Regions from separate parts of the Ferdinandcohnia jepli genome, predicted to be linked through region 1. Evidence: a T-box and tRNA genes for the amino acid it is inferred to sense, from the RefSeq annotation. Region 1 holds a T-box; the other holds one or more tRNA genes.
What was found. The T-box of region 1 lies ahead of AB3M96_RS03440 (valine--tRNA ligase). A T-box ahead of a tRNA ligase gene usually reads a tRNA of that ligase, here a tRNA-Val.

Region 1 (16,504 bases):
ATTTACCAGAGTTTGCTCTAGCAGGTCGTTCGAATGTAGGGAAGTCATCCTTTATTAATAAGATGATCAATCGTAAAGCATTAGCAAGAACATCCTCTAAGCCAGGAAAAACACAAACATTGAATTTCTATCTTATCAATGAGTTGCTTCATTTTGTTGATGTTCCAGGATATGGATATGCAAAGGTATCTAAACGTGAAAGAGAAATATGGGGAAAGATGATTGAAACGTATTTAACAACTAGAGAACAGCTTAAGGCTGTTGTTCAAATTGTAGACTTACGACATCCTCCCTCAAAAGATGATGTTATGATGTATGAATTTGTGAAACACTATGATATACCTGTTATCATTATCGCGACAAAAGCAGATAAAATACCTAAAGGAAAATGGGATAAGCACCTAAAGGTTGTAAGAGAGACATTAAATCTTGAACCAGGCGACCATTTAATTAAGTTTTCATCTGAAACAGGATTAGGCAAAGACGAAGCATGGTCTGTTTTAAAATCTTATATGAATTCAGAAAACAGCTAATTGATTTTAGCTGTTTTTTTTATGTTATAAAAGTGGTTTTTGACAAAAAATGCAGAAACCGCATGATTCTGCAAGATTCAAGGGTGATTTACCCGAATTGGAATATGTGAGGCCATTGGTAAATACATATATGACATATAAAGGTTTTACGCTGTTGAAAATTTGTGGCGAAAAATCTATGTGAGAAAGGTTTTGCGACATAAAAAAGGGGGATACAGATTTGAAAAAGGGACTAGTTTTATTGTTAGCGATGGTTTTTCTTGTAGTTATTTTAGCTGCATGTGGAGGAGAAAAATCTTCATCAGATGGAATGTCATTAGTTGACGAAGGAAAATTCACATTTGCTTCATCTGGAGAATACAACCCATTTAGTGTTACAGATGGGGAAGGAGTAATGACGGGGTTTGATATCGAAGTTGCAGAGGCAGTAGCTAAGGAACTTGGATTAGAACCCGAGCAAAAACGCTTTAAGTTTAATAGTATTGTTGAAGGAGTTAAATCAGGTCGTTTTGATGCAGCGGTTGCCAGTCACACGATTACAGATGAGCGTCTCGAACATGTTAATTTTTCAACACCATATTATTACTCTGGGCCACAAATCTTTGTAAGGCCAGATAGTGATATCAAAAGTCTTGATGACCTAAAAGGATTAGAAGTTGCAGTGTCAAAGGGCTCTACCTATGCTAAAACTGCACAAGAAGTAACAGATAATGTGATTCAATATGATAGCGATGTAACGGCGTTAGAAGCATTATCAATCGGTAAACATGATGCAGTTATTACAGACTTTTTAACAGGAAAAGAGGCAATTGGTTCAGGTATAGAGATCGAGGGTAAGGAAATACTCGGGCTAAGTGAACAAGCAATTGCTGTATCGAAAGAAAATGAAGAATTACTGAAAAAAATAAATGAAGCACTCGAAAAACTTAGAGAGGACGGCACGTTGAAGAAAATTAGTGAAAAATACTTTAAAGAAGATATTACAACAGACCCACAGAGTGAATAGTTCTTTCAAACGAATGTAGTTCTTCTACATTCGTTTCTTTTACAACAGAACTTTTATTATAACCACGTAAAGTGAGGAGATGAAAACAATTGCCGGAGTTTAGTCACGTCCTTGAGCAACTCATAGCTTCATATCCCATATTTTTAAAGGGAATGCTGTTAACTCTTCAAGTAACGGCAGTATCTATATTAATAGCAATCTTTATAGGTTTGTTTTTTGCTTTCCTAAAAATATCAAGTAAAAAAGCACTTGAAAAGATTGCAGATCTGTACATCTACCTTGTTAGGGGTACACCCTTAATTGTTCAAATCTTTGTCTTTTATTTTGGATTGACTTCTCTAGATATTTCAATGTTTTGGGCAGTAACATTGGGTCTCGCTTTTCATAACGGGGCATATATAGCTGAGATATTCAGGGGAGCAATCCAGTCAATTGATAGTGGCCAAATGGAAGCAGGACAATCGCTTGGTATGAGCAAGGTATTAACGATGCGGAGAATCATTTTACCACAAGCATTTCGAAGAGCGCTTCCACCCCTCGGAAACCAATTTATTATCGGGTTAAAAGATTCTTCGCTAGCAGCATTTATCGGATTAAACGAGCTGTTTAATGTCTCAACAACACTTGGGTCAAATAACTTTGATTATATGACCTACTTGTTGATAGTAGCAGTCTATTATTTATTTCTAGTTCTTATCTTTACGATACTTGTTGGTATGCTTGAGAGAAAATTATCTGCAAGTGAAAAATAAGGGGGTGACAATAAATTGGGTAAAAAAGAAATGATACGAGTAGAGAACTTAAATAAATCATTTGGCGACCTGCATGTTTTAAAAGATATAAACATCGAAGTAAAAGAGAGTGAAGTTGTGTGTTTAATAGGAGCGAGCGGTTCTGGTAAAAGTACGTTGCTTCGTTGTTTAAATTTTTTAGAAATAAAAGATAGTGGCTTGATATTAATAAATAATGAAGAGATTAACCCTCAAAAAGACAATTTGAATCAGGTTCGACAACGAGTGGGTATGGTGTTTCAACACTTTAATTTATTCCCACATATGACTGTAATTGAAAATGTCATTGAAGCACCAACTCAGGTGAAAAAGATTCCTAAGCAACAAGCAATTGAAGAAGCGAGGGAGCTTTTACAAAAGGTAGGATTAGCAGAAAAAGAAAATGTGTATCCATCAAAATTATCAGGCGGACAAAAACAACGGGTAGCAATTGCCCGTGCACTAGCAATGAAGCCAGAAATAATGTTATTTGACGAACCTACTTCCGCCCTCGACCCAGAGTTAGTCGGTGAGGTACTAGCGACCATGAAGCAGTTAGCAAATGAAGGTATGACAATGGTTGTTGTTACCCATGAAATGGGGTTTGCTCGTGAAGTTGCGGATATGGTTGTTTATATGCATGATGGTAAAATTGTGGAGGTCGGAATACCGAAAGACATTTTCGCTAACCCAAAAGAACAGCGTACAAGGGATTTTTTAAATTCGGTTTTATAAATAAAGAAAAGACAGAGCCCAATACTCTGTCTTTTTGCATGATTAGTATATTTTACCTTTTCTTAATAAATAATAAGTAGACACCTACGCCGACTAGAATTAGTGGCCAATAATTTAATATAAAGGCAAAACCACCTTCTAAAAAGTCGAGCCAACCCATAAATCGGTTGTAATTAAGGAATAACAACGAAACAACTAAAACAAGTATACTTTGAAATAGACCATTTTTCGTTTTGAAATATGTAAGCAGCAGACCTAGTCCAATGATAAACAAAAGCGTTCCAGATTGCTTTGGCCAAAAAGCTAGCTGATTGATCCCATGGAAATGAAATCCGAAACCTACTAAAATGACACCCGGTAGGATGCTGCCGTGATTGTTTTCAGAATATGCTTGAACAAGAAAAGCAATGCCAACAATGATTACAAGTGTTGGCCAGGAATAAAAATGTGTAAATACTGGTATTTGGAGTTGCTGGAGAAGGAGATAGCAACCAATCCCAACTAAGATAATACCAGAAAATATATTGTTCTTTTTCATACGGTCCTCCGTGCTAGTTACTTGATTTGACCACGTTTTTTTGTTAATGTAACCTTTGTAGTATAACGAAATATGTACGAATATGTTCTTATATGTCTATTATAAATTCTACTTACAATCTTAGCATAGGTTGTCAAATAGTGTTCACACATTTTTCGATTTTTTGTAATAATGCACATGCTATAATATAGATAGTTTTTGTGTTCGTCTTTAACAACATAAACGAATTAATTATGAACTAAAACATTTTAGTGGGGGGATTAGAGCTATGCATACAATTATGGTCGGATTAAATTATAAAACAGCCCCTGTTGAAATACGTGAAAAGCTTACTTTTGACCCCAATGATATTGCAAAAGCAATGAAGGAATTAAAAACAAAAAAGAGTATCCTTGAGAATATTATCGTCTCAACTTGTAACCGTACGGAAATTTACGCGGTTGTTGATCAGGTTCATACTGGACGTTATTACATCAAGGCCTTTCTTTCAGAGTGGTTCGGAATTGATAAGGAAGAGTTTTCTCCGTATTTAACAATTTTTGAAAATGAGGGTGCAGTTGACCATCTTTTCCATGTGACTTGTGGACTTAACTCAATGGTAGTTGGTGAGACTCAAATTCTTGGACAAATCCGTTCAAGCTTTTTATCAGCTCAAGAAGATGGAACTTCTGGTACTGTATTTAATCACTTATTTAAACAGGCAGTTACACTTGCAAAAAAGGCTCACTCAGAAACTGAGATTGGCTCAAATGCTGTTTCTGTGAGTTATGCAGCCGTGGAACTTGCAAAGAAAATATTCGGTGATTTATCATCGAAAAATGTGCTGATTTTAGGTGCAGGTAAAATGGGTGAATTAGCCGTTCAAAATCTTTATGGTTCAGGTGTGAAAAAAGTTACAGTCATGAACCGTACATTTGAAAAGGCAAAAAATTTAGCTGAAAAATTCCAAGGTGAAGCAAAAACAATTGAAGAGTTACAGTGTGCTTTAGTTGATGCCGATATCATGATTAGTTCAACAGGTGCGAAGGGTTATGTTATTACAAAGGACATGATGCAGAATGTTGAGCGAATGAGAAAAGGCCGTCCATTATTTATGGTAGACATTGCAGTACCAAGGGATTTAGACCCAGCGCTTGCTGAACTTGAAAGTATCTTCTTGTATGATATTGATGATCTAGAAGGCATTGTCGAGGCTAATATGCAAGAGCGTATGGTAGCGGCTGAGGCAATTGAGGTAATGATTGAAGCTGAAATAGTTGAATTTAAATCTTGGTTAAACACACTAGGTGTTGTACCAGTTATTTCAGCACTTCGTAACAAAGCATTAGCCATTCAAGCTGAAACAATGGAAAGCATTGAAAGAAAAATGCCAAGTCTAACAGACCGTGAGAAAAAGGTGTTAAATAAACATACAAAGAGTATTATCAATCAGCTGTTAAAAGACCCTATTTTACAGGCTAAAGAGCTTGCTGCAGAACCAAATGCCAAGGAATCTCTAGCATTGTTTATGAAGATTTTTGATATTGAAGAAGCAGTTGATATCGAAAAAGGGAAACAAAAACAACAAAATGAACTGGTTGATGTGATAGCAGCTGGTAAAAAGCAGCCTTCTCTACAGTCATAAGAGAGGAATCCTATATGGTAGAGATGAATGTAATGAGATTACATGAGTTTACGGTAATTCTCTATGCACTAAGTGTGTTACTTTATTTTATAGACTTTCTCCATAACAACCGGAAGGTAAACACATTTGCCTTCTGGTTACTTGCATTTGTATGGATAATTCAAACGATATTTCTTATTTTTAGGGTCATTGATACAGGTAGGTTTCCGATATTATCTATGTTTGAAGGACTCTATTTTTATGCCTGGGTATTAATCTCCCTATCGCTACTTCTTACAAAATTTTTAAAAGTTGATTTCATTGTGTTTTTTACCAATTTAATTGGTTTCTTCATAATGGCTCTTCACACTTTTGCACCGGGTCAGCATGGTTCCAGTGCAGTAGAAGGACAGCTAATTTCTGAATTACTTATGATACATATTACAATGGCGATTCTTTCATATGGTGCTTTTTCTCTGTCATTTGTTTTTTCAATTCTTTATGCGATTCAATACAATCTATTAAAGCAAAAAAAGTGGGGGAAACGACTCCTTAGAATGGATGACTTATCAAAGCTTGATCATATGTCATATGTATTGAATTTGATTGGTGTGCCAATGCTTTTACTGTCGTTGCTTTTAGGAGTTTTATGGGCATACCTAAAACTAGATAATTTTTATTTATATGATGCGAAGGTATTAGGCTCCTTTTTTGTGTTACTAATATATGCATGGTATCTATATAAAAGAGTTGTGCAAAAGCTTCAAGGAAAAACAATTGCCTTTTGGAATATGGGAGCGTTTCTACTTCTACTAATAAATTTCTTTTTATTTGGAAGTCTATCTCGTTTTCATTTTTGGCATTCATAACTAGGAGGAACATAATGCGTAAAATTATTGTAGGCTCAAGAAAAAGTAAACTTGCGATTACTCAAACAAATTGGGTTATCCAACAATTGAAAAATTTAGGAGTACCTTATGAATTTGAGGTAAAGGAAATCGTAACAAAGGGTGACAAAATTCTTGATGTAACTTTATCAAAGGTTGGTGGAAAAGGCCTTTTTGTAAAAGAGATTGAGCAAGCTCTATATGATAAAGAAATAGACATGGCAGTACATAGTATGAAGGATATGCCATCTGTACTACCTGAAGGCTTTGTCATTGGTTGTGTGCCAAAACGTGAAGATCATCGTGATGTAATTATTTCAAAAGGCAATAAAGCTTTTGAGGAACTTCCTAGTGGTGCAGTTGTTGGAACGAGTAGCTTACGAAGAAGCTCACAGCTTTTAGCTAAACGTGATGACATCGAAATAAAATGGATTCGTGGAAATATTGATACAAGACTTGCAAAGCTTGAAAATGAGGATTATGACGCAATTGTGTTAGCTGCAGCTGGTCTAAAGCGAATGGGCTGGTCTGATGATGTTGTGTCAGAGTATGTAGAACCTGAAACTTGCCTACCAGCAGTTGGTCAAGGTGCATTAGCAATCGAATGTAGAGAAGAAGACGCAGAATTATTAGCTGAATTAGCAAAGTTAAATGATGAATATACCGAAACAACAGTAGCTGCTGAAAGAGTATTCCTGCACAAAATGGAAGGTGGTTGTCAGGTTCCAATTGCAGCCTACGCAACTATGAATGATCAAAAAGAAATTGCACTTACAGCATTAGTTGGTTCTCCAGATGGAAAAACCATTTATAAAGAACAAGTGTATGGAACAAATCCAATAGAAGTTGGTAACGCAGCAGCTGCTAAGCTAACAGAGCTTGGAGCTAAGAAATTAATTGACCAAGTTAAAGAGGAGCTAAATCAGTAATGGAGAGCGATAAACCTCTTTTTCAAAAAAAGGTTTTAGTTACAAGAAGTAAAACACAGGCAGCTGAGTTTTCTGAGAAAATATCAGCTGCTGGTGGGATTCCCATAGAACTACCGTTACTTGCGTTTGAAAAGCCAGAAAACGAACAGATGATACTTGAAACGATTAAAACGCTAGATACCTATGATTGGCTCGTATTTACAAGTAAAAATGGTGTAGACTATTTTTTCGAATTCTATCATCTGGTAAATCGTGAAATAAAGGGATTGCCTAAAATTGCTGTTGTAGGTACAAAAACGAAGAAGGCATTGGAGCAATATGGTGTTACTCCGGATCTTGTTCCAGCTGAGTTTATTGCAGAAGGTTTATATGAGAGTCTGGAACCATATGTAACAGTTGGAGTGCGTTTTTTATTAGCTCGAGGAAATTTATCGCGTCCCTATTTAGTTGAAAAGTTATCTGAATCAGGAGCTAAAGTTACAGATCTAATTGTCTACGAAACAGTAGAAAATGATAACGATAAAACACGGCTCATTCAACTTTTAAAAAACAAAGAAATAGATATTGTTACGTTTACAAGTCCCTCAACCGTTTCTCAGTTTTATAAGATTGTTAAACAAACAGAGTGGAAAGAGTGGACGAAGGGTACAGTATTTGCTTGCATCGGACCGCAAACGAAACTAGCGGCTATGAAGGTAGGTATTCCGATTCACATTTGTCCTAGTACATATACGATTGATGATTTACTTTTAGAAATAGAGGCGCATTGTAAGCCTAAGGAGGAATAATAAATGGAACAATTACAGTTTGCAAGACACCGTCGTTTACGTCATACAGCAAATTTACGTTCATTAGTTAGAGAAACATATTTACATAAGGAAGACTTGATTTATCCACTATTTATCGTAGAAGGAGAAAACAAAAAAGTTGAAGTTTCTTCTATGCCCGGAGTTTTTAATATTTCTCTAGATTTACTAGAAGAAGAATTAAATGAGATTGTTTCATTAGGAATTAAATCTGTTATTTTATTTGGAGTACCAGAAGAAAAGGATGAGGTTGGTACAGGAGCTTACCATGACCACGGTATCGTTCAACAAGCGATTAAGGTAACAAAGGAAAAACATCCGGAGCTTGTTGTTGTTGCTGATACTTGCCTTTGCGAATATACATCACACGGTCACTGTGGGGTAGTTGAAAATGGACAGGTTTTAAATGATCCTTCACTTGATTTACTAGCACGAACTGCAATTAGTCAGGCCAAAGCCGGGGCAGACATCATCGCACCTTCAAACATGATGGACGGCTTCGTAGCTGCTATCCGTTATGGCTTAGATGAAGCAGGCTTTGAACATGTTCCTATCATGTCATACGCAGTTAAATATTCATCTGCATTTTACGGCCCATTCCGTGATGCTGCACAAAGTGCACCTTCATTTGGTGACCGTAAAACCTATCAAATGGATTATGCAAACCGCTTAGAAGCAATTCGTGAAGCAGAGTCTGATGTTCAAGAAGGGGCAGACTTCTTAATTGTTAAGCCAGCTCTTTCATACTTAGATATTATTAGAGATGTGAAAAATAATTTTAACGCTCCAGTCGTAGCTTATAACGTAAGTGGAGAATACTCCATGGTTAAAGCTGCTGCCCTAAATGGTTGGATTAATGAAAAAGAAATTGTAATGGAAATGATGACAGGCATGAAGCGTGCAGGTGCAGATTTGATTATTACGTATCATGCAAAAGATATTGCTCGTTGGTTGGAAGAGAAATAAGGTGGTAGTGTTGCCCCTTGAAAAAGGGGAGTATCACCTCTAAAATATTGAAAGGGGTTATGACGATGAGAAGTTATGAAAAATCTAAAGCAGCATTTGCTAAAGCTGTAAAGCTAATGCCTGGTGGAGTTAACAGCCCGGTACGTGCGTTCAAATCAGTTAAAATGGACCCGATTTTTATGGAGCGTGGAAAAGGCTCAAAGATTTATGATATAGATGGAAATGAATACATAGATTATGTTTTATCATGGGGACCACTCATTCATGGTCATGCGAATGATCAAGTAGTTGAAGCAATTAAGAAGGTTACGGAACTAGGGACAAGCTTTGGTGCGCCTACTCTTTCTGAAAATAAATTAGCTGAAGTGGTTATTGAGCGAGTACCATCAATTGAAATCGTCCGTATGGTTAGCTCAGGAACAGAAGCTACAATGAGTGCATTACGATTAGCTAGAGGATATACTGGCCGAAATAAAATTATGAAGTTTGAAGGCTGCTACCATGGACATGGGGATTCTTTATTAATTAAAGCTGGTTCAGGTGTAGCCACTCTTGGTCTACCTGATAGCCCTGGTGTCCCTGAGAGTATTGCGCAAAACACGATTACTGTTCCGTATAATGATTTAGACAGTGTTCGTTATGCTTTTGAGCAATTTGGAGACGACATCGCAGGTATTATTGTAGAGCCTGTTGCTGGTAACATGGGAGTTGTTCCTCCGCTACCAGGTTTCTTAGAAGGATTGCGTGAAATCACAACTCAATATGGAGCTTTACTAATTTTTGATGAGGTAATGACTGGTTTCCGAGTTGATTATAATTGTGCACAAGGATATTTTGGAGTTACACCTGATATCACATGCTTAGGGAAAGTAATCGGTGGAGGACTTCCAGTAGGTGCGTACGGTGGTCGTGCTGACATTATGGAGAAAATTGCACCAAGCGGACCAATATATCAAGCTGGAACACTATCTGGTAACCCACTAGCAATGACAGCAGGATATGAAACACTATCACAATTAACACCAGAACATTATACTGCATTTAAAAAGAAAGCTGACCGTCTGGAACAAGGCATAGAAGCAGCTGCAAAAAAATATGATATCCCTTGTCGTATTAATCGTGCAGGTTCAATGATTGGCTTCTTCTTTACAAACGAAGAAGTAATCAACTATGAAGCAGCTAAAACGTCTAATTTAGACTATTTCGCAACTTATTATCGTGAAATGGCTGAGCAAGGCGTATTCCTTCCACCATCACAATTTGAAGGATTATTCCTATCAACTGCTCACACAGATGAGGACATTGATAAAACGATTGCTGCTGCAGAAACAGCATTTTCAAAGTTGAAGGGCTAATATCAAAGGATTGAAGGCAGACCTGGGTTTGGGTCTGTCTTTTTTTGCATTCAAAGGCTACTTTTCCTGCTGTAATAGGAGCTGGATAGAAGAATTCGGCAATAAAGCGTGAGAATCCGACAATAATGTTCTCAATTCAACATAAATAAATTAATTCGGTTGTTTTCAGGATTATTTCGGCATTAATTAAAATTATTCGTAAGTACTTTCAAAAATCAACAATTCTTCACTATTAACAATTCATTACAGCCTCCACTTTATCTACTGATATTTTGTTCTCCCACATATTATTTAAAGAACTTATCATAATTCCCTTAAAATCATCATAAAAATTGTAATGTCATAGTAAATAAGTATAGAAGGGGACTGAAAGGAGGAGTAGCTTTGTCATCTGAAAACTTACGATTTTCGGTTGAGGAATCAGTCTGGTTTCAAAAGGGACAGGAAGTCTCAGAGCTTGTTTCAATTTCTCTTGATCCAGATATTGTGATTCAAGAGCATGATCAATATGTGTCCATTCGCGGTGCATTACAACTAACTGGTGAATATCGAATAGATGAAAATGCTTCTGAAGAGGAAGAACGCGACTTTACGTCGGTAAGACTCGTAAATGAGGTGAAAACTCGTGAAGACGGAATCAGTGTATTAAATCATAGATTCCCTGTTGACATCACGATTCCTCAAAACCGTGTTCAGAGTCTTGATGAAGTATATGTATCTATCGAAGCATTTGATTATGAACTTCCAAAACGTGGCTGTCTGCAAATTATTGCGGATTTGTCTATAAGTGGAATTCAAAATGTTACGCAAACCACACCACCACCAGATGATCCTGTTGAAGAGCCAGCTAGAGAAGCATTTCCTGTGGCATCTCAAGAGGTCGAAGCTCCTGAAAAAGAGCTAGAGCTCGTTCGGAGCAGTTCTTTTGAGGAAGAACCTGTACAAGAACAGACTTTTGAAGAAGTGAGGGCAGAGCAAGAACCTGTTTCTGAAGAAGTCGAGGAAGAGGAAGTAGTACTGCAATCACCAGATGAAGTAGTGCTACATAAACCAGAGAATGAAGAGGTAGAAGAGGTCAGTGAAACAAATAATTCGCACCAGGAAGAAGCTGATGATGATTTATTCGTACCTTTTGAAGTAGAAGCGAGAAGAGAGGCATATCAGGAGCCTGAGGAACTTTTACAGGTTGTTGAAGAGCAAGTCGAGGAAGTGATAGAGGAGAAGGAAGAAGAAGTGGTGGCTACTCTAACACCACAAATTGAGGTTAAAGCAAGACATGATAATAAGCTTACTTTCGGATCAGATAACCCTAATAAAGAAACTGTAACAGCAGTTGAGGAAAGATCAGAGAAAGAGCAAACTGCAGAAGCTAGTAATCAATCTTCTACAAGAAGCGAAAATGAATTACTTCTTACGAAAATATTTGGTAGAGATGAAGTAGAAGAACATACAACAATGAAGATTTGTATTGTTCAAAGTGGTGATACGATAGATAAAATTGCGGAGCGCTATGAAATCTCTACTCAGCAATTAGTACGAGTAAACACCCTAAATGAAGATTCTTTATCAGAAGGACAGCTTTTATACATTCCTGTTCAGGTAAATATTTAAAGGAAATAAGGTGAGGCACTCCCTCACCTGTTTTGTTATTTAAGTGGATTGAAACACTATCAATAAATAGGTATAGAGAGCGGGTGGTCCTCATGGCAAAGAATGAGGTCGGAAATTATGGGCCCATCTTAAAGAAATATAATTTGCAGCCTACACATATAGAAGACCATGGAAAGATAAAGAAGGTCGTAACGAGAAACGGTGTATTCGCGCTTAAAACAATAACAAAGAAAATAAATTTACATTTTCCAGTCTTTCTTCAGCAATTATTTCAACAGGGCTATACGAGAGCGGTACCGATCTATCCTACAAGAGATGGAATGTATCTCGTCTATTACGGTCAAAACTATCATTATTTAATGCCGTGGATACAGAACCATGAACCAACTGACCGTGTCACACGTAATGATGTGATTTTTAAGGAGATAGCAAGGGTTCATCTTACTACATCGAGAAAACAAACAATAGAAGAGGATGAAATTACGAGTCATTTTGAGGGAATTGTTAATCAGTGGGAGGAGCAAAATCAATATCTCGAGTCATTCGTAGAACAAGCTGAAAAGAAATGGTATATGTCCCCCTTTGAACTACAATTTTGCACGTATTTTTATGAGGTTAGCCTTGCTAGTCGGTTTGCACATAATCAACTTGATTGCTGGTATGACAAAGTGCAAGAAAGTAAGACCTTCCGTACCGCACTCACCCATGGAAATTTATCTGATTCACATTTCCTCTTTGATGATAATGGAAAAGGGTATCTATCTAACTTTGAGAAATCAGCTTATGGGAATCCTGTTAATGACTTAGTGAGTCTTTATTATCGATTATTAAAAACATATCCAACTCTATGTGAAAACTGTGTTGAATGGTATGAAACATATCGGAAACACAATCCGTTACGAGATGAAGAGATTTATTTATTTCTAAGCTATTTATCATACCCTGAACCAATATATCGTTGTATTAAAAATTACGAGAAAAATAGAACCAAAAGTGAGAGAGAGCATGTCCAACAGTTACAACGAGCCTATTGGCTTACCAAAAACATTGAATATGTAGCTGTAAAGATTCTTGAGGCAGAAGATAAGAGAAAGCAAGAAGAATTAAATACTGAAGAAGAAGAATCCCATACATAGGCGCTGTATGGGATTTTTTTAGATCCAATCTAAATGCAATGAAGCAGCAAATACTATTAGAAGTGCTAGGAATATGACATCAAACGATGTTGGTAGAAAAATCGTTCGGACTCCCTGTACGATTACAATCGGAATGATAAACTGTGCACAAACATCACGAGTATATCGCAGCCATGGAGGATAGCCATATTTTCGAATTCGTCTTCTCATGGTGTTTCGCTCCCTTCGAGAACTCCTATAATTAGGTTATGCTTAGGAATCATGAAAAGTTCCGCTAAATGTTTTAAAAAAGTTTGTCACGCTGACTCTGCATATGAATAAAGTAGTAAAAACTTGGTTAACCTTATTGACTATAGAGGTTGCAATTAGGTAACATTTGTAGTAGATTATATAATAAATTAAATCATCTTAATTACATGGATTGGGAAGAGTACATCGTCACACCTTCAGAGAGAGAAATCATTTGCTGGGAGATTTCTTAGGACTGTTACGTTGGAAGGTCGCCCATGAGTAGCTTTTATGAATCTTCAGTAGTAAAAGCCGGTGAAGAGCCGTTATCTTTATTGAGAGCATAGATAGTAACATATCTATGAAAAAAGGTGGTACCGCGAATTAACTCCATTCGTCCTTTTAATAGGATGAATGGAGTTTTTTATTTTTTTAGGTACTAGTAAGGAGGAAATCATATGGAAACAACAGAAAAAACATTATCAACCAAGTATGACCCGCAAGCGATTGAAGCGGGACGTTATCAGTATTGGTTAGACGGAAGGTTCTTCGAAGCAACTGGTGATGCTAACAAAACACCGTATACAATCGTAATTCCACCGCCAAACGTTACTGGTAAACTGCATTTAGGTCATGCTTGGGATACGACATTACAAGATATCGTAACCCGTATTAAAAGAATGCAGGGCTATGATGTACTTTGGTTACCGGGAATGGACCATGCAGGAATTGCAACACAGGCTAAGGTGGAAGCAAAGCTACGTGAAGAAGGAAAATCACGTTATGATCTAGGTCGTGAAAAATTCGTAGAGGAAACATGGAAGTGGAAGGAAGAGTATGCAAGTCATATTCGTGAACAATGGTCAAAGCTGGGGCTTGGATTAGATTATTCAAGAGAGCGTTTCACACTTGATGAAGGTCTTTCAAAAGCGGTTCGTGAAGTTTTCGTCACTCTATATAAAAAAGGTCTAATCTACCGTGGTGAATACATTATTAACTGGGATCCTGCTACAAAGACTGCTCTTTCAGACATTGAAGTTATCTATAAAGATGTTCAAGGTGCATTTTATCATATGCGATATCCGTTAGCAGATGGAAGCGGTCATATCGAAATTGCAACAACTCGTCCAGAAACAATGCTAGGCGATACAGCGATTGCTGTTCATCCAGAAGATGAACGATTTAAGCATTTAATTGGCAAGACTGTTATTCTCCCAATCGTTGGTAGAGAAATCCCTATCGTTGGCGATGATTACGTAGATATGGAATTTGGATCTGGAGCAGTTAAAATAACTCCAGCACATGATCCAAATGACTTCGAAGTAGGAAACAGACATAATCTTGAGCGCGTTCTAGTTATGAATGAAGATGGCTCAATGAATGCTAATGCAGGAAAGTACCAAGGACTTGATCGTTTTGAGTGTCGAAAACAAATCGTAAAGGACCTACAAGAAGAAGGTGTCCTTTTCAAGATAGAAGATCATATGCACTCAGTTGGTCATAGTGAGCGTAGTGGTGCTGTTGTTGAACCATATTTATCAACTCAATGGTTTGTAAAAATGCAACCATTAGCGGATGAAGCAATTAAGCTTCAAGCTCAGGAAGAAAAAGTACAATTTGTACCTGATCGATTTGAAAAAACATACCTACATTGGATGGAAAACATCCGTGACTGGTGTATTTCCCGTCAATTATGGTGGGGACATCGAATTCCAGCTTGGTATCACAATGAAACTGGAGAAGTACATGTAGATCATGAGCCTCCAGCAGACATTGAAAACTGGACACAGGACAATGACGTTTTAGATACATGGTTCAGCTCAGCGTTATGGCCGTTTTCAACGATGGGTTGGCCAGACGTAAATGCAGAAGACTTCAAGCGTTACTACCCAACAGATGTATTAGTAACTGGCTATGATATCATCTTCTTCTGGGTATCTCGGATGATCTTCCAAGGTCTTGAGTTCACAGGTCAACGTCCATTCAAGGATGTACTCATTCATGGTTTAGTACGTGACTCACAGGGGCGTAAGATGAGTAAATCTCTTGGTAATGGTGTAGACCCAATGGATGTAATTGCTCAATATGGTGCAGACTCTCTACGTTACTTCTTATCAACAGGAAGTTCACCAGGTCAAGACTTACGTTTCAGTATGGAAAAAGTTGAGTCAACTTGGAACTTCGCAAATAAGATTTGGAATGCCTCAAGATTTGCAATGATGAATATGGGCGATATGAAGTATGAAGATATCGACATTACTGGAGAAAAATCTGTTGCTGATAAATGGATTTTAACTCGCTTGAACGAAACAATTGCTTCTGTTACAAAGCTAGTTGATAAGTATGAATTTGGAGAAGTTGGTCGCGTACTTTACAACTTCATTTGGGACGATTTCTGTGATTGGTATATTGAAATGGCAAAACTTCCTCTATACGGTGAAGATGAGAAAGCTAAGAAAACAACTCGTTCAATTTTGGCATATGTATTAGATCACACAATGCGACTTTTACATCCGTTCATGCCGTTTATTACCGAGGAAATATGGCAGAACCTGCCACATCATGGCGAATCCATAACAATTGCAAACTGGCCAGTAGTTAAAGAAGAGTATACTGATCAAAACGCTGCATCAGAAATGCGTTTATTGGTAGATATCATTCGCTCAGTTCGAAACATTCGTGCCGAAGTTAATACACCAATGAGTAAGCAAATTAAGCTTCACATAAAGGCAAAAGATGATCAGGTATTGGAACAGCTTGAGAGTAATCGTTCATACCTTGAAAGATTCTGTAATCCAAGTGAATTAATTATCGCAACGGAGATTTCTTCGACAGAAAAAGCAATGTCTGCGGTTGTAACTGGAGCAGAATTGACTCTTCCACTTGAAGGACTTATCAATATTGATGAAGAAATCAAACGCCTGGAAAAAGAACTTGAAAAGCTTGATAAAGAAGTTGAAAGAGTTCAAAAGAAACTAGGCAATGAAGGCTTTGTTAAAAAAGCTCCTGAAAAAGTAATCGAAGAAGAGCGCGCTAAGGAGAAGGACTACATCGAAAAACGTGATGCAGTTCGCACAAGAATTACAGAATTAAAAGGGTAAGGATACACAAGAGACGAATCTACTAGTAGATTCGTCTCTACTTATGCATAAAGTGAGGAACAAATAATGATTCATACATATGAAGATGCATTATCTTGGATTCATAGTCGATTAAGACTTGGTATAAAGCCCGGCTTATCACGGATGGAGTGGATGATGGAACGACTCAACCATCCAGAGAAAAAAATTAAAGCAATTCATGTTGGAGGAACTAATGGTAAAGGTTCTACAGTTAGCTATCTTCGAAACATTTTACAACAGGCAGGCTATTCTGTAGGTACATTTACTTCTCCTTATATT
Region 2 (16,504 bases), on a different contig from region 1:
AATGAATTGAATTTAATTGAGAATTCCTTAACTCAGATTAATAAGAATAAAACGTAGAAGACAGGCTCAATACGTCTGTCTTTTTCATTTTATAAAAAAGAGGAGTAGTGGACGTTGTGAAATATTTAGAGGTGATGAGATGAGTAAATTCGATAAAGAACTAGATCGTTTTGTTTCTGACTATTACAAAGACCATGATGAGGCAAAAGGAAAGCTTGATAAATGGGCATCTAAAAATGAAGAGGGACTAAAAAAACTTGATCAGCAAAGCGCAAGCTTCGAAAGGGACATTGAAGCAAGATTTGACCAGCTCGATAAGTGGTTAGCAAAACAACAACATGAACACGAGAAAACCTTTGGGAAATAACTATCTTACTTAATTTCCGCATATGTCCTGTGCTCTTGTCCTCACACATTTCGACTATTAAACATATTTTATAATGTACTCTTTTAAGAGGAGGTGCTAAATATGGGCTACGGATATGGTGGTTACGGCTATGGCGGCTATGGCTACGGCGGAGGCTACGGCGGTTCAACTTTCGTGTTAATCGTTGTGTTGTTCATCCTTTTAATTATTGTAGGTGCTTCTTTCTACAACTAATCACTGAATTAGAAACCCTATAAAGTACGAGTCTTAGGGCTCGTACTTTCACTTTTCCAGCAACTATATATAAGCAAAACAGTTTTACGAATTACCTGATATTCAGCACCACTTACAGTAAAGGGTCATAGAATATAACACAATGTAAGGAGGCTCTGAAATGGATAATAACTTCTTTAAAAATATTGAAAAGAAAACTGGCGTTAATATGCAGGATGTATTTCAACTAGCAAACTCTTTGCAAAATGCAAATTTTAAGGACGAAAAAACAGTAAGGTCAGTCATTAGAAAAGTTTCTCATATTGCCAACAAACCTGTTAATAAACAACTTGAAGATAAGATTGTACAGAGTATTGTTAATGGTAATGAGAAAATGGACTTCGGTACTATTGCAAAAATGATTAATAAAAAGTAGTGAGTATGGTCTGGCGAGATATGTCAGGCCTTCTTCATTTAGTACCCCAAAAATGGGAGGGGTTGTACGAATTCTATAGTAGACAATACATATTAATGTATCCCTTACCATAATTATTTAGTAGACAGTATAAGACAGGAGTGCGGATTATCATGGGTTATATTTTACCAATTAACCATGAACAATATACACAGTACGTTAATAGATCTACATCTTATAAGACCAATCAATTTAGGCTTCATCACGTTAACCCTATTACCTTACATACTAGTGTAAAAAATCAATATGAACGTATTGATACAAGATTGCCTCAAAGAAGGATTCCTAAACCAAACAATGAGAAAGTTCGAGCACAAATTACAGGTCTTGGCTTATTATATGATGCAACCATATAAAAAAGAGGCCGGGCTAGTATGTTTGTATATACAAGCCGTCCTCTTCAAGCCACTCTGCAATTAATAAATCTTTATAACTATTTACTCCTTTACTTCGAAGTTCAGAAATAAGCCACTCCTCAGTAAATCCACTTTCTTTCAAATTTTCATTGATGATTTGTCCATCACTAATAAGCGTTATAGGCAGCCTAACTTTTTTCTCCTCCATATTATAATCTTGGCGAGTTGGTTGTTCATAAGACGACTTCTTTAGCACACTAATTGATCCATCCGTTTCAAGAATAGCATATTCCACTTCTCGGATAGAAAATACATTCTTTGAGCGTAGAAGATGTTGTAATTGATTAATGTCAAGTTTGTTCTTTTTCAGCTTTTCTTTTATAATTTGTCCTTTATGTATAATAATTGCGGGTTTTCCTTCAAGATAAGGTCTTGTAATTGCAATTTTTTGGGTGATTACCTCAATAATATAAATTAAAACTCCCCAGATTGTAACGGCAAATAAAATTTGTAAAACACCTATTTTATCATCAAAAACAGCATTTCCAACTAGTTCACCTAAAACAAGTGCTGAAATAAAATCAAAGGGAGTTATTTGCGTAATTTGTGTCTTTCCAAGAATTTTTGTAAGGATGAGCAGTCCTAATAGACCACAAACTAAATCTAATACGATTCTAAAATAATCCATCACTTCACCCCATTAGTAGGATGACCATGTGTATTTTTTTTATCCTAGGAAACGTGTTTTTATATACTGAAAAAATGATTAGGAGTTTTTTAGAAGGATGATTGTGGAATTGGAAAAGAAGCGTAGTTGAAAATAATGGTGGGACAAGGTATCTGCCCCTTGTCCCATTTAGTTTATTTCTTTTGTCATGGTCACGTGTGGAATTCCAGCGTCCATGAATATCCCTGATACTGTTTCGTAGCCCAGTTTTTTATAAAAGGTTTGTGCATGTGTTTGGGCATTTAGTTTTAATTTTTTTAAGCCGTGTTCTTTTGCCAGGTCTTCAATTTTAGTCATAATAATGTTTCCTGCACCTTTTTTGCGGTGAGAGGCAAGAACACAAATCCTTTCGACTTTTCCAAGCCCATCAACCTCACGAAAACGGCCAGCTCCCACAGGTTCTCCATTGTCATAAAGTACAATGTGAGTCGCACTGTCTTCGTATTGGTCAATTTCCTCTTCCATTGGTACGTTTTGTTCATCAACAAAAACAATTTTTCTTACAGTAAATGCATCATCTTTTTCTTTGTTGTTTGTAACGATTTTTGCTTCCATTTGAAAATTAACGACCCTTTCCTAAACGAAATGTTTCATATACTGTCCAAGACCCATTTTCTAATTGATAAAGCAAATGGAATCTGTCGATCTCTTCTTCATGTTCAACCTTCAGCATTCTAAGTTGTCCATACACGTCAGAGTGTTCATCACTAGAAAGCTTTTGACCAATTGTAATATGTGGTACATATGCAAATTCAGGTTCTTCTGGAAAAAAGTCAGAGTGAAGTGCTTCGTGCAATTTAAGTAACTCACTGTTTGGGTCAACCTTTAAATAAATAACATTATTAACCGGATAAAAGGAGCTAACCTTTAACACCTTCAATTGAAACGGATTAATTTGGTTTGAAATTTCCTCAAGTTTGTTAGAGATATCCTTAATTTCCACATCAGATGCGTCGAATGCATTCTTTAATGTCAGATGTGGTGGAATTAACGCATAATGTGGATCATAACGTTTACGATAAGAATTTGCGAAATCTTGAAGTTGTTTGGATGGAAAGAGTGCAATGCCGTACTTCATTTGTAGACCCTCCTTGAGAATATGTATTGATAAGCTAATAATGTTAACTCGTGTTAGCCTACTACCAAAAATAGTAATTCCATTATACCAAAGTTTTATAGGTGATAATATATTTGAATAAGCTAAATCTTACATTTTTAACATATAGGCTAGAGCTCTTGGAAGATCTGGTTGCCAATATGTCCAAGTATGTGAACCGTCAAACTCCTCATAAAAATAAGGATACCCTTTTTTACCGATAACTTTTCGCAGTTCCCGGTTCGGAGTCAAGAAGTCAGAAACCTCACCATTCGTTGTTTTAACCTCTGTTTCGCCTGTACCAATTACATGATAAATTTCGAGTTGAGACCCTTGATAGTGTTCGACCTTCTCTAAAACTTCATCATCCACATAAGGAGATTGAAGGATAACTTTCCCGAATGTATTTGGATATTCGAGTGCTGTTAATAGTGAAATAGTAGCTCCGAGGGAATCACCAATTAACGCTCGACCTAATCCTATTTGGTAAGTAGGAAACTCACTATCCAGGAACGGTACAAGTTCTTCACCAAGAAAACGTTTGTACATTTCGTGTTTTTCGCCTTTGGGATGATACTTTTCCCGACGGTCAGCAACACTTTTATATGGCACACCAACAATAATCGTATTATCAATTTGATTAGAATGTAGAAGGTCGTCAGCGACTCTGGCCATTCGCCCAAGGTTAAAATAATCTCTTCCATCCTGCGCAATTAAAACATTGTATTTATAGAGAGGTGAAAAAGCAGCGGGTAAATAAACGATAAGTTCAACTTCTTCATGTAATATCTTGCTATGTATAGTCATTTCCCTAACAGTACCTTTATTAACACTCATAATTTCTAATCCTCCAACCTGACTTGAAATCTAGTAAAACTCATATTGTTATTATAACGTATTACGGTATGTTTATTTAAATGAAAAAACGACAGGGGAGAACCCTGTCGTTACATCCATAATTTTTAAGCAGTTTGTTCTCCTGAATGTTTCTTTTCTGACTCAGTTACATAAACAGCACATGCAGCATCACCTGTAATATTAACCGCTGTACGAGTCATATCAAGTAAGCGGTCAATACCGATAATTAACGCAATACCTTCTGCCGGTAAACCAACAGATGTTAATACCATTGCAAGCATTATTAATCCAACACCAGGAACGCCTGCGGTACCGATACTTGCAAGTACGGCAGTTATAATGACCGTAATAATCTCGACCATAGAGAGATCTACTCCCCATGCTTGTGCAATGAAAATTGTCGCTACCCCTTGCATAATGGCGGTACCGTCCATATTAATCGTTGCACCTAAAGGTTGAACAAAGCTACTTATTGGTTCTGGCACCTTTAGATTCTTTTGGGCAGTTTCCATTGAGACTGGTAAGGTTGCACTACTGCTTGACGTACTAAACGCAACTGTCATCGCAGGTGCAAAGCCTTTGAAAAATTCAATTGGATTCATTTTGCCTAGTAACGCGACTGTTCCTCCATATGTTATGAAAGCATGAATCAGTAAAGCGCCAAGAACGACTAGGAAATATGATAGCATTGCTTTAATTGCATCATAACCTTGGCTACCAATTGCAGTTGCAATTAATCCAAATGTACCGTATGGAGCAACCTTCATAACAAGATTTACTAAATACATCATGATTTCATTTGCCTGCTCAAAGAGATTTAGGATCCCTTTCGTTTTATCACCAAGTACTGTTAGAGCCAATCCCACAAAAATTGAAAATGCTATTATCTGTAACATATTCGCTTGTGTCATTGCTTCAACAGGGTTTGTCGGGATAATGCCCAGTAAGGTCTCCATAATAGGTGGTGCTTCTGTCTGACCTTCATATTGTAAGCCTTCAGTTTGGAAGTTACCGCCTGCTCCAGGCTGAATAACAGCAGCTAAGGACAAACCAATAATTATTGCGATAGTGGTTGTAACTAAGAAATAGCCAATCGTTTTAGCACCAATTCTTCCGAGCTTTTTGGGATCACCGAGACCAGCAACTCCTAGAGTAATAGAAATGAAGACTATTGGAACAACAAGCATTTTAATAAGATTTAAGAAAATTTGTCCTAGTGGTTTGAATAGCCAATAATTTAAATCCTCGAATAAAGCCGGTGAAGTAAGATTAAGAATAAAACCAACAAGTGCACCTAAACCTAAACCGAGTAAGATTTTTTTCGTTAGTGACATAAATTACCTCCTCTTAAAAAGTAGTTTTCTATTTATCCTGGCAGCATAAGGTAAGGTAATGACAGCATTTTTTCGTAGCGGAGAAAGTTTTAAGATACAAAAAACCACGAGAGTAGGCTCGTGGCTTAAATAGTCAAAAAAATGCAGAACTATGCTCTCTCCAGATGCTTACGAGGTTAGCTGTCGGATTCGGATGAAGAGTTTCTCCTACCTTTATAAAAAAGGATTCACCCCGAGTGCCCTTATGCACGTTATGGTTCCCCCGTTTCCCAAATTGGGAATTCAGCGAATATTAAATTGTGCTTTGCCTTAGTAATATATTTATAGCTCATAGAAAAGCTTTATGTCAACATTTTAACACTTTTTCGCAACCAATGGTGTTGTTAATATTTCCCGTAGACTCACTATTGTTTATTATTGACAAACTAGTCATTCGAAGGTATATTATGAATAATTCTTATATACGATTCCGTAGCTCAGCTGGGAGAGCGCTACCTTGACAGGGTAGAGGTCGCTGGTTCGATCCCAGTCGGAATCATCTAATTTAAAGGCTACAATCCCAAAGGGTTGTGGCCTTTTTCCATATAACAAAGTCTGAAATAATAAAAAGGTAGCTGGGTGTTTTACTCATTTTTATACGTTAAAGTGTCCCATAGACAATTTCATCATATAAAGACAGTAAAAGAGAATAAGGAGTGTTTAAAGTATGGGAGAAGTTGTGGGAATTGAGAAAAATATCAAGCAAAGTCCAAGTACACCTAATCAATATCAACCAAAAGAGTCAAACAAAAGATTAATTAAATATCGCTACGAAGATAACTACTCTAATTTGGTGAGGTATTACCAAAAGATAATGTTTGACGTTTATTATAATGAGTTTATGAAATGTCCTAAAAAAACAAATTAATAAAACTAAATAGAATTTGAACTGGAGATTCTTAGACTTATTTTTCAAGTCTTTTTTTTTGTTTTTACATAGCAATTCGAACAGGATAGTCAAATGCTTTTTTCTAAAAATACCCTAGTTATTCTCAGGAAAAAGGGAAGCTATCAATCAGGGAAAGAATGTCTAGAGTAAGGAAAAATAGCCAACATAGTTCAGGATAAAACACCTGCAAAATAAGGATGTTCCCCGATATTTTATTTTTCCTGTTAACACTATACTTACAGTATAAAGTAGTTAATCAAATCCTAAGGGATTGGGAGGAAAATAAAATGATGAATACATTTTTAAGAGAAAACAAAGTTGCAGCAGCTATTATGGTGTTTTTAAGAGTTTACTTAGGTTATCAGTGGATCACATCTGGTTGGGGGAAAATCGTAGGTGGTTTTGATGCAGGTGGATTTTTACAAGGGGCTATACAAAAGGCGACAGGAGATCATCCAGCAGTTCAAGGCTGGTGGGCTAGCTTCCTAGACGGATTTGCAATTCCAAACGTTGGTTTGTTCAACGTATTAGTACCTTGGGGCGAGTTACTAGTTGGTATAGCATTAATCTTAGGTTTATTCACAACCTTCTCAGCACTAATGGGTATTACAATGAACTTCGCGTTCATGTTCTCTGGAACAACCAGCACAAACCCACAAATGGTGTTACTAACAATTTTTATCCTAGTTGCAGGAAGCAACGCTGGTAAATTTGGTCTTGATTACTATGTAATACCTTTTGTTAAGAAGGTTATTGGTAGAAAACAAGACAAGACAGTGGCAGTTTCTAAATAACCATGTAATAAGAATGGACCCAGTCATGGGTCCATTTTTCGTGTTAGTTAAAAAACGTAGGAGCATGAATAGTAATCTTTATTTCATATAAAGAAAGTTGATATCTCCCGGAAGTTATTAGAAGATAAAATAAGACATAATTTAAGAGGAGGATATCTATGAATCAATCATCTCAAAACAGCCCAAGAGAATTTGTTTCCGATTTAACCTTACAAACAATAGAAGATCTACTAAAGGATGCGAAAGTTCAAGAGGGATTAGAATTCCTTAAACAAGATAACGAGTTTACGACTAAAGAACAAATTGAGATTACCGAAATCTCGGCACCAACTTTCGAAGAGGAAGAAAGAGGTTTAGATTATCAAAAAAGGTTAGTACAATATGGGCTAACAAATGTAAAAACAGATGATCAAGGAAATGTATTTGGTATTAGAGAAGGCTCTGGTAATGGCCCTAAATTAGTTGTCTGTGCTCATCTAGATACTGTATTTCCAGCTGGCACAGATGTTAAAGCAAAACATATAGATGGAAAAATTTTTGCCCCGGGTATAGCGGATGATGGTAGAGGGTTAGCTGCTGTTCTAACCTTGCTTAGAGCGTTTGAAAAAACGGGTATACATACTATGGGTGATATTATATTTGGTGCAACTGTTGGTGAAGAGGGATTAGGGGATTTGAATGGTGTGAAAGCACTTTTCGAAAATAACCAAAGCATTGATGGTTTTATATCAATAGAACCAGGTAGTCCAGAACGAATCACCTATCTTGCAACAGGAAGCCGAAGATATAGTGTTACCTATAAAGGGCAAGGTGGCCATAGTTTTGGAGACTTTGGTAAACCAAGCGCTATTCATGCATTAGGAAGGGCTATTTCTAAAATTAGTGACATTCAAACACCAGTAGAACCAAAAACAACATTTAATGTTGGAATTATTAATGGTGGAACATCCGTTAATACGATATCTGCAAGTGCAGAAATGCTGCTTGATTTACGTTCCACATCTTCTGAAGAGTTAGCAAAATTAGAAGAAAAGGTACTTACTATTATAAAGAAAGCAGCTGTAGAAGAGAATGAACGATGGGATTCGGACGAGATACAAGTTGAAATTACATTAGTAGGAGATCGGCCAGCAGGTTCACAAGCTAAAGATAGTACTATTGTTCAAGTAGCGTTAGCTTCGACTGCAGGTATTGGTTTTGAACCAATTTTAACTTCTCCTAGTAGCACAGATTCAAATGTGCCTATTAGTCTAGGAATACCGGCTGTTACATTAGGAGGAGGGGGAGATTTTGGTGGCTGTCATACCCTCGAGGAATTCTATGATCCTACCGATGCTTATTACGGTGTTCAAGGGATATTCCTAACCATTCTAGGTCTTGTCGGAGTTGAACATGTAACACAACCACTATTACCAAAAAGGTAAGGGTGAAGCACTCTCTTTCTTTTACTAACTACTAATAGCGTGAGGGTATATAACCTTCCAACACACTTTCTATAGGCAAACTAACCAACCTTGTGATAAAAGGATGAATGCCCAGTCCAAAATAGTATATATGTAATAAGCTATATAGACTGTCATTATACAAAGATGGAAGGAGCAATTAGATGTATAGATATATGACACCATATATAGAAGATCAGAGAAATATCGGTTATGGAGTTGGACCATTAGCGGCAGGGTTACTAGGTGCTGGTATAGGCTATTTAGGAGCAGGATTACTTGGTCCAGGATATGGAGGATATGGAGGATATGGATATCCAGGTGGCCCTGGTTTTGGTGGATTCGGCCCTGGTGGTTATGGAATCGGCTACCCTGGAGTAGGCTATGGTTACGGTCCAGGGTTTGGTGGTTATGGAAAGGGTTATGGAAAAGGGTACGGCAAAGGTTATGGAAAGGGATTTGGAAAAGGATTTGGACATAAAGGTTTTGGTGGAGGACATGGATATCCAGGTTATGGTCATAGGTACTAGTAACAGGAATGTATACTAAATATAGCTACTTTCAAAACCTAAGTAATAAATAAAAATGGGTGTTTAATAGAAACGGATTAAATGTACCTGGCATACCCTGAACAAAGGGGGTGCCACTTTGATTGTGTGGTTACAGACGAACTCGGTACTACTGTTAATCATCCTCTCAATCCCAATTATTTTTTTTAGTCTTTCAAAATCTCTTTTGAATATTGCGAAACGAAATAGATTTGATAAATGAAAGTAGACCGCTATTTTGGCGGTCTATTTCGTTATTGCATAAAGCTAATGCGGTTTTAGTACAACTTTGATACAATCATCAGTCTTTGTATCGAAAACTTCATATCCATGTTTTGCTTGCTCTAATGGGATCACATGAGTAATAATGTCACTTGGATCAAATTTGCCATCTGAGATCAGCTTATAAAGCTTAGGAATTACAGGAATAACATGGGCTTGTCCCATTTTCAGCTGCACATTTCGTTCGAAAATATCACCTAATGGAAATGCATTATATCTCATTCCATAAACACCTGTAATTTGAATTGTTCCACACTTTCGTACTGCTTGAGCAGCCATAACAATTGCTCCCATTGCTCCGCCGTGTAGTTTTAAACCAGTAGCTAAGAATTCCATTGGAGACATTTTACCGTCCATACCTACACAGTCTATTACAACGTCTGCTCCGCCATGAGTAATCTCTTTTAAATGATTTCCGATATTTTTTTCACTTTCAAAATTAACGATTTCTACGTTGTTTGTCTTTTTTGCATGTTGTAAACGGTAATCAACATAGTCAACAGCAATGACTCGTTTGGCTCCAAATAGCCAAGCAAATTTTTGGGCTAATAAGCCAACGGGACCACAACCGAGAATAATAACTGTGTCGTCTTTTTTTACGCCAGCGTTCTCAACAGTCCAATATGCTGTTGAGGCAGCATCTGCAAGTAGTACAAGCTTTTCATCTTCTAATTCACTATCTTCCGGTACCTTAAAGGGCGTGAAATTTCCATAAGGTACTCGTAAATATTCAGCTTGACCACCAGCAAAACCACCAGTCGTTTCAGAGTATCCCAGGAATCCACCCATATCTCCATGCTCATTTGCATTGTCACACTGACTGGTAAAGTCATTACTACAATACCAACACTTACCGCAGCTCATATTAAAAGGAACAATAACCCGGTCCCCTTTTTTAAGGTTGGTTACTTCAGGACCAACTTCTTCTACAATCCCAACAGGTTCATGACCAATAATGAAATTTTCGGGGGTGTTTGGAATCATACCGTGGATTAAATGTAAATCTGAACCACAGATAGCTGAACTCGTAACCTTTATTACAATATCATCTGCTTTTTGTATTTTGGGATCTTCCACTTCTTTGACGGCTACATCTTTAATACCTTGATATGTAACAGCTTTCATGTATTTTTCCTCCTGCAATCTATTTATTAGGGGTTGCAAACGTACCTTTTCTATCAGTGTCGTTAGGGAAGAGTTCCATTCTGGCAATTGCTAGTGCCATATCTGCAGACTTGATGTCTAATTCTATTTGTTTTTCAACATCATTTGGGTATAACCATCCTTTACTAATCATTAGTTCGGAAATTTCTTGGTGCAGATCGATAGCTCTATCCATTTGACTAAATAATGCTTGCCTCAATTCTGGATTAGCTGTTTCCGTTAGGGCCACTGAATAATAACGGATTCCAGTTTTTACAGATAATAAAAAATCCATTGCAAACGAGGCATCAGCCATCTTGGGCATACCTTCAGCATACTTGGGATCAAGATAATCTTGGTTCATTTAATTATCACCTCTTAGTGTTTTGTTCTAGCCTTTTCGTACAATTTTTTTAGCTCTTCAATATCCTCTATTGATTGTTTTACATCCTTTTCCATTAATGCCTTTAAATCATTGTCAAAACAAATTCCCTGCATTAACTTCGAACGTACTAAACAGATTGTTTTAAAATTTATCATTTCATGAGTATCCATTGTTTCGTGATAGCCTAACGCATGTTGTTCCATCTTTGTCACTCCTTTTAGTTTAGGATGACCTTTTTTAATAAATAATCATTCAATATAAGGAAGTTTTTAAATTCCAAAATTAGTAAAAGAGTGAAAGGGAATAAGTTACCGAGGCGTAGGCACTCTAAAACTAAGATGATTTGAAAGGAGATTAACGATGACACACTACATGGGGCTACATGAAACCTTGGAAGTACATGAACTCTTAACCTTTAAAAACCTTTCCATAACAAAATCCATTACAATGAGTAAATTGGTTCAAGATCCACAGCTGCGTGCCATCTTATCTAATGATGTTGATTCAGGTAGAAAATTCATAACTCAACTTCAACAATTAATTACAGATAGGAGCCAGAACAATGAATGATTTAATGAAGAAATTTATGGGGATGGGCGGCATGACAGATAAGGTCATTGCAACTGATTTTCTTATCTCAACAAAAGCTGGCATTCGTAATATTGCTTTTGCAATTACCGAAACGTACACTCCTTCTGTAAAACAGGTACTACGTGAACAACTGCGAATTGCTGTTGAAACACATGAAAATATAACAAATTATATGATTACTCAAGGAGTGTATCATCCAAATGACCTCCGTGAACAACTTCAAGCAGATTTAAATATTACCGAAACCGCTATGAAATTAACTGAGTAAAGAACAAAAGCGCAAGCGACTTGGAAAAAGGAACATCGACTAAATAGCCGCCACGTCCTGTGGAGAACGTCGATGTCAGCACATACTCGAAAATGCTGCGATTTTCTTCGTGCGATGTCTATGCTGCCGTAGCCTTCCTTGTCCTGTGCAAGTCCGACAAGCGCTGGCCGGCTAATGTCGCCACGTCCTTATGTCTTCGCCGGCACTAGCACGTCCTGTGCGTCGGAGCCCTGACTTGTCCAGTTTCAGCGGCTAGAAACTAGAGAAATTTCAACCCCTCCGTCAGAGGCAAAAGATGCCTCTTTTGTCGGAGTCTCCAATTTCCTCGTTTCTGACCAAGCCGCTTCAGCATTTCAGTGAGGAGGCTCGAAAAAAAAGCAAAGCTTTTTTTCTGCGGGGATTATCCTCACGAAGCATTCCTTAGTGTTGCCGCCGCAGGAGGGGTGAAGCGACCTCTAGCTGCTTAAAAGCAAAGCTTTTGCGCAAGATACTCGAAGAAGTTTATTCAGGTAGGAAAACTGGCTAGGCGCTGGAGCTGGACTTGGATAACTGTACTGCAAGTTATCCACAACATAAAATTTGATAATTACATAAAAACATAAAAAAAGGTATTTTTCTTTTTCTTAGAAAAATACCTTTGTCATTTAACATATCTCTTGTATTAAATTTGGTGAATTATTACGTGGAGAGTTTACGAGTGATGATACCTCGTAGGCTTCCATAAGATGTGCTGGTAATGGTTTTAATAACTTTGATATCTCAGGAGAAACTTGTATAGCAGGATTTAACCATGTTTTTTCATCTTCTTTTTTTAAGATAACGGGCATGCGGTCATGGATCTCATTCATTAATTCATTTGGTTCTGTTGTAATCACCGAACATGAATATACTGTATCTCCGGATGGTGAGGTCCAACGTTCCCAAATACCTGCCATTGCAAACATTTTATTGGACTTAAGTTTTATTCTTATAGGAATTTTCGTCTTATCGTCTTTTCGTTTCCATTCGTAAAAACTATCTGCGATTATTAGACAACGTCTACTATTATAAGCCTGACGAAAACTTGGTTTTTCAGAAATGGTTTCAGCACGAGCGTTTATCATCTTATAGCCGATTTTTTCATCTTTTGCCCAGGAAGGGATAAGTCCCCAACGTAGAAACCCTAATCGATTCTTGTTCCCATCATTTATGACTGACAATACTGAATGAGAAGGTGCAATGTTATAACTTGGTACATACAAGCCCGCATCTATCGCCGCCTCAATTGAGAATCGATCGATTATTTCATTATACTCTGCAAACAGAGTGAATCTCCCGCACATTTATATCACCTTTATCTTAAATCATTTATGTTTGTAACAATTCCACTCTGAATACTTGTTACATTATTAGCTATCATACTGTGGATAGGTAACCTAATAGTAAAGGTAGTACCTTTGCCAAGCTGACTTTCAACAACTATTCTACCTTTCATTTGTTCAATGATTTGATACGATATGGTAAGACCAATTCCAGTTCCTTTTTCTTTCGTTGAATAAAAAGGTGTGCCTACTCTCGCTAGTTGTTCCTTCGACATACCTACTCCATTATCAGAAATGGCAATAATAATCAATTTGTTTTTAGTGTATGCATTAATTTCAACCTTACCGTTACTAGTTATTGCCTCAATTGCATTTTTTATTAAATTAATGAGAACTTGTTTAATTTCATCTGTATTACCGCTTACAAATAGTGATTTCTCAATTGATGAAGTTACTTCGATATTTTGTATATTAGTATATGAGGACATTAATTCTATCGTTTTAGTGAGTTCCTCAGTTAAATTTACTACTTGAGATTCTTTAGTGTTTGGTCTTGCTAAGGAAAGATAATCATTTATGATAGCTTGAGCCCGACTTAATTCTGTTAGAGAAATATCAATATAGTTCCTTTGCTTATCCGTTATATTTTCATCCTTTTTAATTAATTGTAAAAAGCCATTAATTGTTGTCATTGGATTGCGAACCTCATGAGCGACTGATGCAGCTAATTGACTAATAATATTTAGCTTTTCAGAACGTCGTAATTCTTTTTGTAAAAGCATTTGTTGTCGTAGATTCTCAATAAGAAGTATAACGATTAAAAGAGTGATCCAGGTGATTAGTGAAAAAATAATCATGATGAACAGATGATCAAATTGATCCTTAGAGATGAGAGTTATGCTTCGGGTTAATGCGATAATCCAATAAAGAATGCTAATTGCAACTAGTTTGTTTTTTACAATAAAAGATTTAAAGCTTTTTGTTAAAAAGTAAAAGATTGCAGTAATGATCGCATAGTTAAGAAGTGAGACCCAAAGTGTATTCTCACTTAATAAATGCTGATAGACAAGCATAATAAAAACAGTTGTAATCCCTTGGAAAAATCCAATATATATAAAAGCAACTATGATGGGGATAATGCGGAAATCATATTCAAAGCCATTTGCATATGAAACTGGGAAGGACATTGTTAATAAGAGAATTACAAAAATCATGCCGAGCAGTTTTCCTTTATATAAACTACTTGAGGAAATATTATTACGAAGAACCATTAGGTAATAAACAAGTATAGGGAAAATAACGATCAATACATGGTAGAGCACATGACCTATATTCTCAAGCAAATTTGAAGCACCCCTCGACTCATACTTTAGCATTAATTTTCCGACTATTATAAATTCTACATTTTTATACATAATCCTTCAAACAATTCTATGACTCTACAAGTTTTTGCAAAAAAGAAAAACATGTACCCAAATGAAGTTTCGTATTGCGAAATATTTCAATGCGAATTAAAATAAGGTGAGAAATTTACCTACAAACTAAGGAGTACCTCATGAAGAAAAAGTTATTGTTATATGTAAAAGCGTTATCTGATTTCGGAATGTTTATGGATAATATTGTTTTAAATGTTGTTGTTTTTGCTGCAACAGGTAGTCCTGGATGGCTAGCAGCGACGATGGCAGCACGTACACTGGGTGGTGTAATGGCTAGTTTATTTTCAGGAATACTTGCAGACCGTTATAATCGACGGAAAATAATGATTTATAGTGATGTAGCTAGGGGTATATTAATAATCATGTTAATTCCATTTCCAGAGCCTGTTATTATTTTGGTAGCATCCTTTTTAATAGGTTTAATCAATAGTTTCTTTACGGTTAGTTTCCAATCAGAAATCCCACAAATTTTTGGTGAAGATAAAGTATTACAAACGAATTCTTTTATCGCAAGATTAACATCCATTAGTTTAGTAGGAGGATTTATTGGAGCGGGTCTTATTACCGATGTCCTGGGCTATGAAGCAACATTAGCGATTGACGCAGCAACCTATTTAATTTCAGCATTAGTTTTAGTAAAAATAAAATGGGAAACTACAAGTTATGAAAGCGCAAAAGCTTTAGGTGGTATAAAGGAAAAGCTAAAGAGTATTGGTAATGACTTAAAGGAAGTTTATTTATATGTAAAGTTAGCGCCGCTATTATTAATGCTAAATATCGTTTTCTTAGTGGGGGCATTTGCAGGAAGTTCTCATAACTTAGGAATTCCTCTATTGGCTGAATCAATAGATCCAAGTAGACAAACTTTTTATTATGGACTTATTTGGGGAGTGTGGGGAGTTGGTTCCGTGCTTGCAACCTATACACTGCCTAAATTACAGTGGCTTACAGATTCCAAACTATATATTGCAGCATTTGTTTCTGCTATTTTAATGTCAACAGGCTTCATTATCTTTTTATCAAACACAACTGTTTGGATTATTTTCTTGTTTGCCTTTTTTACTGGTATATTTGATGCGTGTTTTACAACACTTCACTCCACGATCCTTCAAAAATCGGAGAACCACATCAGAGGAAGAATTTTCGGTGTAGGGATGTTACTTAAATCACTCGGGTTTGCACTAGGATTTATAGTAGCGCCAATACTCCTGGAAAATTTGACGATGCCACAAATGGTTTGGGTATTGCATGGGACCTTAATTATAACTACAATTACAGTTTTTATCGTATTAACTTTTTATCTGCTTCAAAAACAGAAAACAGTTCAGGAAAAAATATAGCCTATTTACATTTATTTCTATACTTGCTATAATTATCAACATCAATGATGGAACGTGAAAGGAGAGGGATGTATTATGAAAAAATTATCTATTGTATTTGCAGCGGAACTTAATAATACGCACAGCCCTCTCGATTGTACTTTGTAAAAGTAGAAGTTTTTCCTCTTTTGAAAAGTAAGATATCCGTGGGCTGTGTATGCCCGCGGTTTTTTGTTTGTTAGTGAATATAGTTTTGCTAGCAGTTGTTTAGACCGTGTAAAACGGTCTTTTTTTGATGTTTACTTTTCAATAAAACGGAGGAATATACTTTGAATATAACGAAATTTGGTTGGAATGAAAATCTACAAGAAAGTTTTAATAGCTATGAATCCCAAGGATATCATGTTGGAAGGGTAGCATTGGAGCATAAACGCATGTATCGTGTCGTAACACAGCAAGGTGAAATGCTTGCCGAAGTATCTGGAAAGTTCCGGTTTGAAGCAACAAGTAGAGAAAGTTATCCAGCGGTTGGAGATTGGGTTGTGCTTTCAATACTAGAAGGGGAAGGCAAAGCTATTATCCACGCTGTTCTTCCTAGGTTTAGTAAGTTCTCTAGAAAGGCGGCAGGCACAGTTACGGAA

Region 2: it has a tRNA-Val gene. The T-box ahead of AB3M96_RS03440 (valine--tRNA ligase) is inferred to sense a tRNA for this amino acid. The anticodon was not compared.

Annotation. Positions count from the first base shown of each region.
Region 1 covers NZ_JBFOKR010000002.1:295,151-311,654, reverse strand. The annotation lists gene yihA (ribosome biogenesis GTP-binding protein YihA/YsxC) at 1-533, shown strand, start outside; gene AB3M96_RS03505 (transporter substrate-binding domain-containing protein) at 784-1,539, shown strand; gene AB3M96_RS03500 (amino acid ABC transporter permease) at 1,629-2,291, shown strand; gene AB3M96_RS03495 (amino acid ABC transporter ATP-binding protein) at 2,322-3,044, shown strand; gene AB3M96_RS03490 (LiaI-LiaF-like domain-containing protein) at 3,097-3,582, opposite strand; gene hemA (glutamyl-tRNA reductase) at 3,851-5,206, shown strand; gene AB3M96_RS03480 (cytochrome C assembly family protein) at 5,221-6,054, shown strand; gene hemC (hydroxymethylbilane synthase) at 6,069-7,001, shown strand; gene AB3M96_RS03470 (uroporphyrinogen-III synthase) at 7,001-7,789, shown strand; gene hemB (porphobilinogen synthase) at 7,793-8,773, shown strand; gene hemL (glutamate-1-semialdehyde 2,1-aminomutase) at 8,839-10,128, shown strand; gene spoVID (stage VI sporulation protein D) at 10,513-11,739, shown strand; gene ysxE (spore coat protein YsxE) at 11,832-12,875, shown strand; gene AB3M96_RS03445 (hypothetical protein) at 12,894-13,085, opposite strand; T-box leader at 13,284-13,508, shown strand; gene AB3M96_RS03440 (valine--tRNA ligase) at 13,562-16,204, shown strand; gene AB3M96_RS03435 (bifunctional folylpolyglutamate synthase/dihydrofolate synthase) at 16,271-16,504, shown strand, end outside.
Region 2 covers NZ_JBFOKR010000024.1:1,460-17,963, reverse strand. The annotation lists gene AB3M96_RS20835 (DUF421 domain-containing protein) at 1-57, shown strand, start outside; gene AB3M96_RS20830 (hypothetical protein) at 140-367, shown strand; gene AB3M96_RS20825 (YjcZ family sporulation protein) at 470-601, shown strand; gene spoVIF (sporulation-specific transcription regulator SpoVIF) at 762-1,016, shown strand; gene AB3M96_RS20815 (hypothetical protein) at 1,169-1,411, shown strand; gene AB3M96_RS20810 (YetF domain-containing protein) at 1,425-2,099, opposite strand; gene AB3M96_RS20805 (GNAT family N-acetyltransferase) at 2,268-2,693, opposite strand; gene AB3M96_RS20800 (YjcG family protein) at 2,701-3,216, opposite strand; gene AB3M96_RS20795 (alpha/beta hydrolase) at 3,346-4,071, opposite strand; gene AB3M96_RS20790 (dicarboxylate/amino acid:cation symporter) at 4,197-5,426, opposite strand; cyclic di-AMP (ydaO/yuaA leader) riboswitch at 5,576-5,724, opposite strand; tRNA gene AB3M96_RS20785 (tRNA-Val) at 5,892-5,964, shown strand; gene AB3M96_RS20780 (hypothetical protein) at 6,133-6,333, shown strand; gene AB3M96_RS20775 (DoxX family protein) at 6,642-7,148, shown strand; gene AB3M96_RS20770 (M20/M25/M40 family metallo-hydrolase) at 7,307-8,572, shown strand; gene AB3M96_RS20765 (hypothetical protein) at 8,755-9,120, shown strand; gene AB3M96_RS20760 (zinc-dependent alcohol dehydrogenase) at 9,406-10,545, opposite strand; gene AB3M96_RS20755 (spore coat protein) at 10,565-10,927, opposite strand; gene AB3M96_RS20750 (spore coat protein) at 10,942-11,151, opposite strand; gene AB3M96_RS20745 (hypothetical protein) at 11,309-11,518, shown strand; gene AB3M96_RS20740 (spore coat protein) at 11,511-11,807, shown strand; gene AB3M96_RS20735 (SOS response-associated peptidase) at 12,452-13,129, opposite strand; gene AB3M96_RS20730 (ATP-binding protein) at 13,141-14,451, opposite strand; gene AB3M96_RS20725 (MFS transporter) at 14,664-15,884, shown strand; gene rsgA (ribosome small subunit-dependent GTPase A) at 16,193-16,504, shown strand, end outside.